4 regions of the Streptomyces sp. NPDC085900 genome follow, and region 2 is predicted to be linked to each of the others. Evidence: riboswitches for the same ligand, from Rfam matches in the RefSeq annotation. Region 2 holds a riboswitch; each other region holds the start of a gene.
What was found. A riboswitch is a leader RNA that binds a small molecule or an ion and turns the genes downstream of it on or off. The one in region 2 is predicted to bind cyclic di-AMP.
Positions count from the first base shown of each region.

Region 1: another riboswitch for cyclic di-AMP. It lies ahead of ACIGDI_RS29600 (M23 family metallopeptidase); the one in region 2 lies ahead of ACIGDI_RS13620 (transglycosylase SLT domain-containing protein).
Region 3: another riboswitch for cyclic di-AMP. It lies ahead of ACIGDI_RS24135 (transglycosylase family protein); the one in region 2 lies ahead of ACIGDI_RS13620 (transglycosylase SLT domain-containing protein).
Region 4: another riboswitch for cyclic di-AMP. It lies ahead of ACIGDI_RS41550 (M23 family metallopeptidase); the one in region 2 lies ahead of ACIGDI_RS13620 (transglycosylase SLT domain-containing protein).

Region 1 covers NZ_JBITSP010000009.1:285,160-287,351, reverse strand. Annotated here, with positions in the region: gene ACIGDI_RS29605 (M16 family metallopeptidase) at 1-536, shown strand, start outside; cyclic di-AMP (ydaO/yuaA leader) riboswitch at 740-904, shown strand; gene ACIGDI_RS29600 (M23 family metallopeptidase) at 917-1,690, shown strand; gene ACIGDI_RS29595 (GntR family transcriptional regulator) at 1,880-2,192, shown strand, end outside.
Region 2 covers NZ_JBITSP010000003.1:899,232-901,423, forward strand. Annotated here, with positions in the region: gene ACIGDI_RS13615 (polyprenyl synthetase family protein) at 1-195, opposite strand, end outside; cyclic di-AMP (ydaO/yuaA leader) riboswitch at 843-1,019, shown strand; gene ACIGDI_RS13620 (transglycosylase SLT domain-containing protein) at 1,025-1,507, shown strand; gene ACIGDI_RS13625 (HAD family hydrolase) at 1,535-2,192, opposite strand, start outside.
Region 3 covers NZ_JBITSP010000007.1:27,126-29,317, reverse strand. Annotated here, with positions in the region: gene ACIGDI_RS24140 (transglycosylase family protein) at 1-517, shown strand, start outside; cyclic di-AMP (ydaO/yuaA leader) riboswitch at 713-883, shown strand; gene ACIGDI_RS24135 (transglycosylase family protein) at 887-1,567, shown strand; gene eno (phosphopyruvate hydratase) at 1,901-2,192, shown strand, end outside.
Region 4 covers NZ_JBITSP010000020.1:67,688-69,879, reverse strand. Annotated here, with positions in the region: gene ACIGDI_RS41550 (M23 family metallopeptidase) at 19-1,038, opposite strand; cyclic di-AMP (ydaO/yuaA leader) riboswitch at 1,050-1,207, opposite strand; gene ACIGDI_RS41545 (PP2C family protein-serine/threonine phosphatase) at 1,423-2,192, opposite strand, start outside.

The sequences.
Region 1 (2,192 bases), on a different contig from region 2:
TGCTCGGCACGTACTGCCTCGGCGGCACCCTCACCTCCCGCCTGGACCGCGTCCTGCGCGAGGAGAAGGGCTACACCTACGGTGTGCGCGCGTTCGGGCAGGTCCTCAGGTCCGCCCCGGACGGCACGGGCGCGTCGATGCTCGCCATCAGCGGCTCCGTCGACACCCCGAACACCGGTCCGGCGCTCGACGACCTCTGGAAGGTGCTGCGCACGCTCGCCGAGGGCGGCCTCACCGACGCCGAGGTCGACGTCGCCGTGCAGAACCTCGTGGGCGTGGCGCCGCTGAAGTACGAGACCGCGGCGGCGGTCGCGAGCACGCTGGCCGACCAGGTCGAGCAGCACCTGCCCGACGACTACCAGGCGACGCTGTATCAGCAGCTCGCCGCGACCGGCACGGTGGAGGCCACCGCGGCGGTCGTGAACGCGTTCCCGGTGGACCGTCTGGTGACCGTCCTCGTCGGCGACGCGGCGCAGATCAAGGCGCCGGTGGAGGCGCTCGGCATCGGTGAAGTGACCGTGGTTTCCGCCGAGTAGCGGCACGCGCGCGTGGAGGGGCCCTGGTGACTGACCTGTCACTAGGGCCCTTCTATGTCCGAATTGGCGCGGAATTGAAGGAGAGATGCCTGTCTGCCCTGTGGGATGCGCTACAAAAGCCGCGATCCGTTTGGGGATTGAAAGGCGCCCCGCTTAGCGTCATGCGGGCTGTTCGTCAGGCAGTGCGCCGCACCCGCGGCACCGGACAGTCATCGCCGAGTCCCCGTACGGCGCGAGCCAGGGGAGCCGGGGACCCACCGCAGTCCCTGGGGTGAATCGGACGCCCGCGCGAGCCGCGAGGGGGTCCGTAGGAGACCTTCCTGCTCCGAACCCGTCAGCTAACCCGGTAGGCGAGAGGGAAGGAAAGGACCAGCCTGTACATGGCGTTCATGTGCGCCACCGGGAAGCACCGTCGTCCCAGCCGGATCAAGCGTTCCACCGCCCAGGTCGCCGGCGTCGCGGCCCTCGCCACCACCGGTGTGATCGGTGCCCTCGCGGCACCCGCGCTCGCCGCCGACAACTCCGTCGACGCCGTCGAGCAGACCGGCTTCACCCCCGTCATCAGCATCGGCGACTCGATCGCCGAGAAGATCGACGCGCAGGCCGAGGCCCAGAAGCAGGCCGCCGAGGAGGCCGCCCGCAAGAAGGCCGCCGAGGAGGCCGCCCGCAAGAAGGCCGAAGCGCTCGCCAAGAAGGAGCGCGAGGCCAAGGAGCGCGCCGCCCGTGAGGCCGAGCGCAAGCGCCTGAACTCCTTCGTCGCGCCGATCTCCAACTCGTACGTCTCCACCGGCTACAAGGCCAGCAGCTCCCTGTGGTCCTCCGGCAGCCACACCGGCATCGACTTCCACGCGGCGAGCGGCACGTCCGTCCACGCGGTGGGCTACGGCACGGTCGTCCAGACCGGCTGGGGCGGGGCCTACGGCAACCAGATCGTGATCAAGATGAACGACGGGACGTACACCCAGTACGGCCACCTGTCGTCCATCGGCGTCTCGGTCGGCCAGAAGGTCGTCACCGGCCAGCAGATCGGTCTCTCCGGCTCCACCGGCAACACCACCGGACCGCACCTGCACTTCGAGGCCCGTACGACCCCCGACTACGGCTCGGACATCGACCCGGTCGCGTACCTGCGCTCGCACGGTGTGAACGTCTAGCGACGCGCCGCCAGACTCCGAGGACCCCGGCTCCCCCGAGCCGGGGTTTTCGTCGTTTCTGTCACCCCTCTGTCCAAAAAATATCCATGGATTCCGGCCCCCCGTCGGAAATTCCGGCTCATTGCAATAGAGTCGCTGGACACAACGTCAATCGTCGACGTTTCACGGGGATTAAGACGGAGGTCGGTCATGCGTATTCCGGCGCACTCGGTGTGCACGGCCATCCGGGACGACATCGTCGCGGGTGTCTACGAGCGTGGCGGCCGTCTCACCGAGGAACTCCTCGCCCGTCGTTACGGCGTCTCGCGCGTCCCCGTCCGTGAGGCCCTGCGCACCCTGGAGGCCGAGGGCTTCGTGGTGACCCGCCGGCACGCGGGCGCGTGCGTGGCGGAACCGACCGAGCAGGAGGCCGCCGACCTGCTGGAGATGCGCATGCTGCTGGAGCCGCTGGGTGCCTCCCGGGCAGCCCAGCGGCGCACCGAGGCCCACCTCAAGGTCCTGC
Region 2 (2,192 bases):
GGCGAGCATCACCAGCAGCGGGCGGAAGCGCTTTCCACCCGCTCGCACCAGGTGCTGGGCGGCCTCCGTGATGAAGGGGACCTCGCTCTTGGTGGCTTCGAGCAGGCCCTCCTCGACAGCCACCAATCCGGCCTGGACATCGGCTTCCAGAGCCTGGTCCCGCACGCTCAGCCCGAACGGCCCGACGACGGTCACGAGGGGTCTCCTGTCTGCTGGTGTCTACTGGCTGGTTACGCGGTTTGTCGATAGGTCGCTGCCATCACTCAAGTCAGCGTATCCGGTCGCCTTTCGATCACCCATGCCGCCCGCCCGTCCAGCAGGGGCGGTATGGGATCACGCCCGGTATGTTTCTGATCACCTCATAACAATGCATTTTTACTGACTTGCTCTGCGGGGGGCGATTCCCCTTTCGACGCGCCCGGGCCGTGACGGCATGGACATGGCGGCCGCTCCCGGGGACTCAAGGGGTTACGGGGGTTCCGGCGCACGACCCCGGGCGACACACGCAAAGGCATCACCCGGAGCGAGGGCCCCCGAGGGCGAGCGAACTCCCACGGGCCGCCCATTGACTATGAGTTGGGCCCATTGCCCGATTTGACGCGCTTGTCGACACCCGTGACTTGGCTCACTCGACGCCAAGATCCACATTCCGGGCGATTTCGGCCGATCCACCTTCCCGGAAAAGCGAGTTGAGGCTTGGCAAGCGCAAAGGATCAAGCACCCCAAAGCCCCCACACCGAGGTCAAGCGGCCCGATGTGTGACTCCGCCGCTTGTTCCGGACATGTGCTGTCGCATACGTTCCCGCCTTGCCGGGCGGACGCCTAATCCTGCCGCCGCCCGTTCTCCACCATCGACCAACTCACGCACGGCAGGAGCGGGGGAACCAGGTAAGCCGCCGGACGGGCGTCCCAGGACGCCCTCACCGGCTTGGGGTGAAGTCGTGTCGTCGTACGGCGGCGCGGCCGGGCAGCTCCCGCCCGAACCCGACAGCTCACCTCGCAGGCGACGGAGAGGAAACCCGCCATGCCCGCAACCGCTCGCCACCGCCTCACCAAGCGATCCCGCCTCGTCCGCAAGCTCGCCGTCATCGGAACGGGCGCCGCCGTTCTCGCCCTTCCGGTCGTCGGCGCGACCAGCGCCTCCGCGGCGACCGACAGCGTCGTCACCGCGTCGTCGCTCGGCTACAGCAACAACCTCGACGGCTGGATCCGGGCGTCCCTGCAGGTCATGGCCCAGCACGGCATCCCCGGCACGTACGACGGCATCTACCGCAACGTCATGCGCGAGTCCTCGGGCAACCCCTACGCCATCAACAACTGGGACTCCAACGCCCTGGCCGGCACCCCCTCCAAGGGCCTGCTGCAGGTGATCGACCCGACGTTCGCCGCCTACCACGTCGCGGGCACGGCGTACGACCCCTACGACCCGGTCGCCAACATCACCGCCGCCTGCAACTACGCGTACCAGCGCTACGGCTCCATCGACAACGTCTACGGCGCCTACTAGGCCGGCGAGGCGAAGGACCGTCAGGTCCTAGACCCGCGCGAACAACCGCTCGAGGACGACGGCAATGCCGTCGTCCTCGTTCGACAGGGTGACCTCGTCGGCCACCGCCTTCAGCTCGGGATGGGCGTTGGCCATGGCGATGCCCCGGGCGGCCCAGTCGAACATCGGGATGTCGTTGGGCATGTCGCCGAACGCGAGCGTCTCCCCCGGGCCCAGGCCGAGGTGTTCGGCGGCCAGCGCGAGGCCCGTCGCCTTGGTGATGCCGCATGGCTGGAGTTCGACGGTCCCGGGTCCCGACATGGTGACGGTGGCCAGGGAACCGACCACCGACCGCGCCGTCGCCGCCAACTCGTCGTCGGACAGGTAGGGATGGCGCAGCAGCACCTTGCTGATCGGCTCGCACCACAGGTCGTCGCGCCGGTCGACGCGTACGGCGGGCAGGGTCGGGTGCGGCATCAGGTACCCGGGCTCGATGAGCGTGAGCCCGTCGACGCCGTCCTGGTCGACGGCCGCGTACACCTGGCCCACCTCGGCCTCGATCTTGCCGAGGGCCGTCTCGGCCAGCTCCCGGTCCAGCGTGACGGACCACAGCAGACGGTCCGCGCCGGCGTCGTACACCTGCGCGCCCTGCCCGCACACCGCGAGCCCCGTGCTGCCCAGATCGTCCAGGAGCGGCCGCACTCTG
Region 3 (2,192 bases), on a different contig from region 2:
TTCGTCGGGTAACGCGTCGAGCGACCCGTCCGGTGACTCCGCCTCCTCGGACGCGTCCGGTTCGCCCTCGGTCTCTCCGGGCTCTTCCTCGCATTCCAGTGGCAAGTCCAGCAAATCGGACAGCTCCGCCTCGCCCTCCATCTCGACTCCGAGCGCGTCCCAGGGGGCCGGCGGCTCGTCCGCGGGTCGGGCGAAGGGTGACGAGTCGGACAATTCTCAGCAGGCGCTGGGTTCTTGGAGCCTCGTCGACACCGGGGCCGTCGACTCCGCGACGACCGGCACCGGCACCGGCAAGCACCGCGGCGCCAGCGCCGACGAGAGTGTCGACGGCGGCGCCACGAAGGCCGCCGCGCACGACTCGTACACGGTCCGCACCGGCGACACTCTCGCCTCCATCGCCGACTCCCTTGACGTGGACGGCGGATGGCGCGCCATCTACGACGCGAACAAGCAGGCCATCGGTACCGACCCGAACCACATCTTCACCGGTCAGACCCTGGATCTCCCTGCCGAATAGGGCGAAATGCGGCGGGAGTTCACGTCACGCTTCGCGCTGAATGTCCGGTTTGGTGAAAGTGTGGGATGAGTCTCAGAAGCCCTGATCGTCTTTGAAATTCGGCGGATTCCGTGTCTACGGTCGTGACCGCTCGGCAACCCGAGCCCCGTCTGTCGCAACGCCGAATCCTGCCAGCGGCCGTACGGGAACAGTCGTCGCTTAACAGCGCCGTAGGCAGGAGCGGGGGACCCAAGGTAAGTGCCCCACCGGGTGGTTGACGGTGGTGGCTTGGGGTGTAGCCGCGGCTCGCGAGAGCGAGGCCGCGGCCGGGCAACTCAACCGGCCCGAACCCGACAGCTCACCTCGCAGGCGTCGGTGAGGGGATCCACCATGCTGTTTTCCGCCAAGGGCAAGCACCGTCGTCCGTCCAAGGCCACCCGCGCCGCCGCGCTCGCCGGTGTCACCGGTGTCGCCATCGCCGCCCCGCTGATGGCGGCCGGCAACGCCTCCGCCGCCACGGCCTCCGAGTGGGACGCGGTCGCCCAGTGCGAGTCGGGCGGCAACTGGTCCATCAACACCGGCAACGGCTACTACGGCGGTCTGCAGTTCTCCGCCTCCACCTGGGCCGCGTACGGCGGCACCGCCTACGCCCCGCAGGCCAACCAGGCCTCCAAGTCCCAGCAGATAGCCGTCGCCGAGAAGGTTCTCGCCTCCCAGGGCAAGGGTGCCTGGCCGGTCTGCGGCACGGGCCTGTCCAGCGCCGCCTACAACGGCTCCAGCGCCTCCACCGGCTCGTCCGGCACCACCACCCGCTCCACCACCGAGCAGCAGGCCTCCCGCTCCTCCGAGCGTCCGGCCCCCAAGAAGTCGACCAAGACCGTCACCACCCCGACCGGCAAGAAGGTCAAGAAGGGTGACGGCGAGTACAAGGTCGTCAAGGGCGACACCCTCAGCTCCATCGCCGCCGACCACAAGGTCAAGGGCGGCTGGAAGAAGCTGTTCGACCTGAACAAGGACATCGTCACGGACGCCGACCTGATCTACCCCGGTCAGCAGCTGCACCTGAAGTAGGACACAGTCGAACCACAGGCCCCGCACATCCGTGTCCCCCACAGTGGAGGCACGTGAGGGCCACCCCCGTCCCCACGGGCTCCCCGCTCCGGTGCGTCTTCCCCCGTACGCACCGGAGCGGGGTTTTTCTTTGCCCGCCGTCGCCCGCGATACATGCTGTGTTCACCCTCCTTTGTTCCGGGCGTGAACAATAGGTACCGTCTGTCCTTGTCCACGGGACGGTCGGTCGGCTGGCCGATGGCCCCGGGGCGGTTAGGCTCTAGTCGCAAGGCTGAGGTAGGGCCCAGAAGGGCCCACGTGCCCCGCACAACCAGCGTCACATCCAAGAAGGAGATGCTCGTGCCGTCCATCGACGTCGTCGTAGCCCGGGAAATCCTGGACTCCCGAGGCAACCCCACGGTCGAGGTCGAGGTCGGCCTCGACGACGGCAGCACGGGTCGTGCCGCCGTCCCCTCCGGCGCCTCCACGGGCGCCTTCGAGGCCATCGAGCTCCGCGACGGTGACCCCAACCGCTACAAGGGCAAGGGTGTCGAGAAGGCCGTCCTCGCCGTCATCGAGCAGATCGGCCCGGAGCTGGTCGGCTACGACGCCACCGAGCAGCGCCTGATCGACCAGGCCATGTTCG
Region 4 (2,192 bases), on a different contig from region 2:
CCGGGGACGTGCGGATCGTCAGGGGTTCAGGCCCTTGCCGCGCAGCCACGTCATCGGGTCGATCCCGGTGGCCTGGCCGTTCGGGTGAACCTCGAGGTGCAGGTGCGGGCCGGTCACGTTGCCGGTGGCGCCGACGCGGCCGATGACGTCACCGGTGGCGACCTTCTGGCCGACCTTGACGCTGATCGACGACTGGTGGCAGAACCACAGCTCGGTGCCGTCGTCGAGGGTGAGGATCGTGCGGTAGCCGTACGACCCGGCCCAGCCGGCCTCGGTGATGGTGCCGCTGTGGATGGCCTTGATGAGCGTGCCCGTCGGGGCGGCGAAGTCGAGACCCGTGTGGTAGCCGGAGGACCACATGGAACCGGCCTGGCCGAAGGTGCCGGTGATCGTGTACGACACGACCGGCAGCTTGAACTGCTTGGCCAGCTCGGCCAGCCGCGCCTGCTCTTCCTTCTTCTTGGCCTCGGCCTCCGCCTTCTGCTTGGCGTCGGCGGCCTTGGCGGCGGCGTCCTGCTCCGCCTTGGTGGCAGCGGCGTCGACCTGCTTGGCGAAGGACGCCTCGGTGACCGCCTGGGCCTTGCTGTCGACCTGGACCTGCTGCGCCTCGGCCTGCGCCATGATGCGGTCGCGCAGCGCCTCGCCCGCGTCCTTGGCGCCCTCGGCGGTGTCCTCGGTGGTCACGCCGACGCTGCTGAGCGCCGTGGCGGAGCCCTTGGGGGCCGCGTCGTCGCCGAACACATGGCTCACGGAGGCCAGGTCGGGCATCGAGATGGAGACCGGGGGCTTGCCGGTGTTGGCGCTGGCCATGCCGCCCGCGCCGACGGCGGCTATGACACCGACGCCGAGAACCGTGGAGCTGCGGGCCAGCCCGCCGCCGCGCTGCTTGGCCACGCGGTGCTTGCCCCGTACCGGGCGTATGGACTCCGCGGTGGGATTCCACTCCTCCCACTGGCCCTCGTCGGTGCGGGGGGCGAAGCCGAAGGGCTCGGTGCTCGGCACGAACGGTGCTGCCGGGGCAGGCGGGTTGGACGCCACGTGGGCGTGCTCCTTTCCTTCCTTCTCGCCTACCGGGTTAGCTGACGGGTTCGGAGCAGGAAGGTCTCCTACGCGCGTATACCGGCCGTGGGTCCACGGTGGCATCCGCGCGATTCACCCCAGGGTGGTGGTTCCCCGGTTCCCTTGCGGGATTCGGCGCGTGCGCACGGAGCCGCCTCTTGTGACGGCTGGGACGACCGCGCTGCGTTATCGAACGTTAATAGACCCGGGGTGTGGATTCCAAGCAGTTCGGCTTGATCATTAACGTTTCCGGGCTGGACGTACAGGTCCATGACCGGCGAAAAACGGGCGAGTTGACCCCTTCTCGGGATCTTCACAGCGACTGACGGTTCGTCAGTTGTTATGCGGAGGGCGGCCATCCGATCACCTGGCGTGACGCCGTACGGCGAGCATCGCCATGTCGTCCGTCGTGCCGTCCCCGGTGTGCCGGTGCACCTCCTGGGCGAGGGTGGCGATCAGCCCGGCGGGATCGGGGAAGGCCCGGCCCTGAAGGCTCGCCGCGGGATCGTAGAACTCCCCGTGCCGGTCCCGCGCCTCGCACAGCCCGTCGGTGTACAGCAGCAGTGTGGCCCCGCCCGGGAAGCGGGTCTGCTCCGCCCGGTCCGGCCAGGCGCCCAACTCCCCCATGCCGAGCGGCAGTGCGGGCTCGCGGGCGGGCAGCGGACGCACCGTCCCGCCGGGGCACAGCAGCAGCGGGGGCGGATGGCCGCGGTTGACGATCCTGACGACGCCGTCGCCGTGCGGAAGCTCGGCGAGTACGGCGGTGGTGAAGCCCTCGAAGGCGTCGAGACCCTCGCGCCGGCTGCCCTCGCGGGCCAGCGCCCGGTCCAGCCGCCCGGCGACCGCTTCCAGCGTCGCCTCCTGCTCGGCGGCCTCCCGGAACGCCCCGATCACGACGGCGACGGCCGCCACCGCGCCCATCCCCTTCCCGCGCACGTCGCCCACCACCAGCCGCACGCCGTACGGGCTGTCCTGCACCGCGTACAGGTCGCCGCCGATGGACGCGTCCCGCTGCGCCGCCTCGTAGCGTGCCGCGATGGTGAACGTGCCGATCCGTTCGGCCGGGTCGGGCAGTACGGCACGCTGGGCGGCCTCGGCGATCGCGCGCTGCGAGGCGAGCTGTTCGTCGCCGC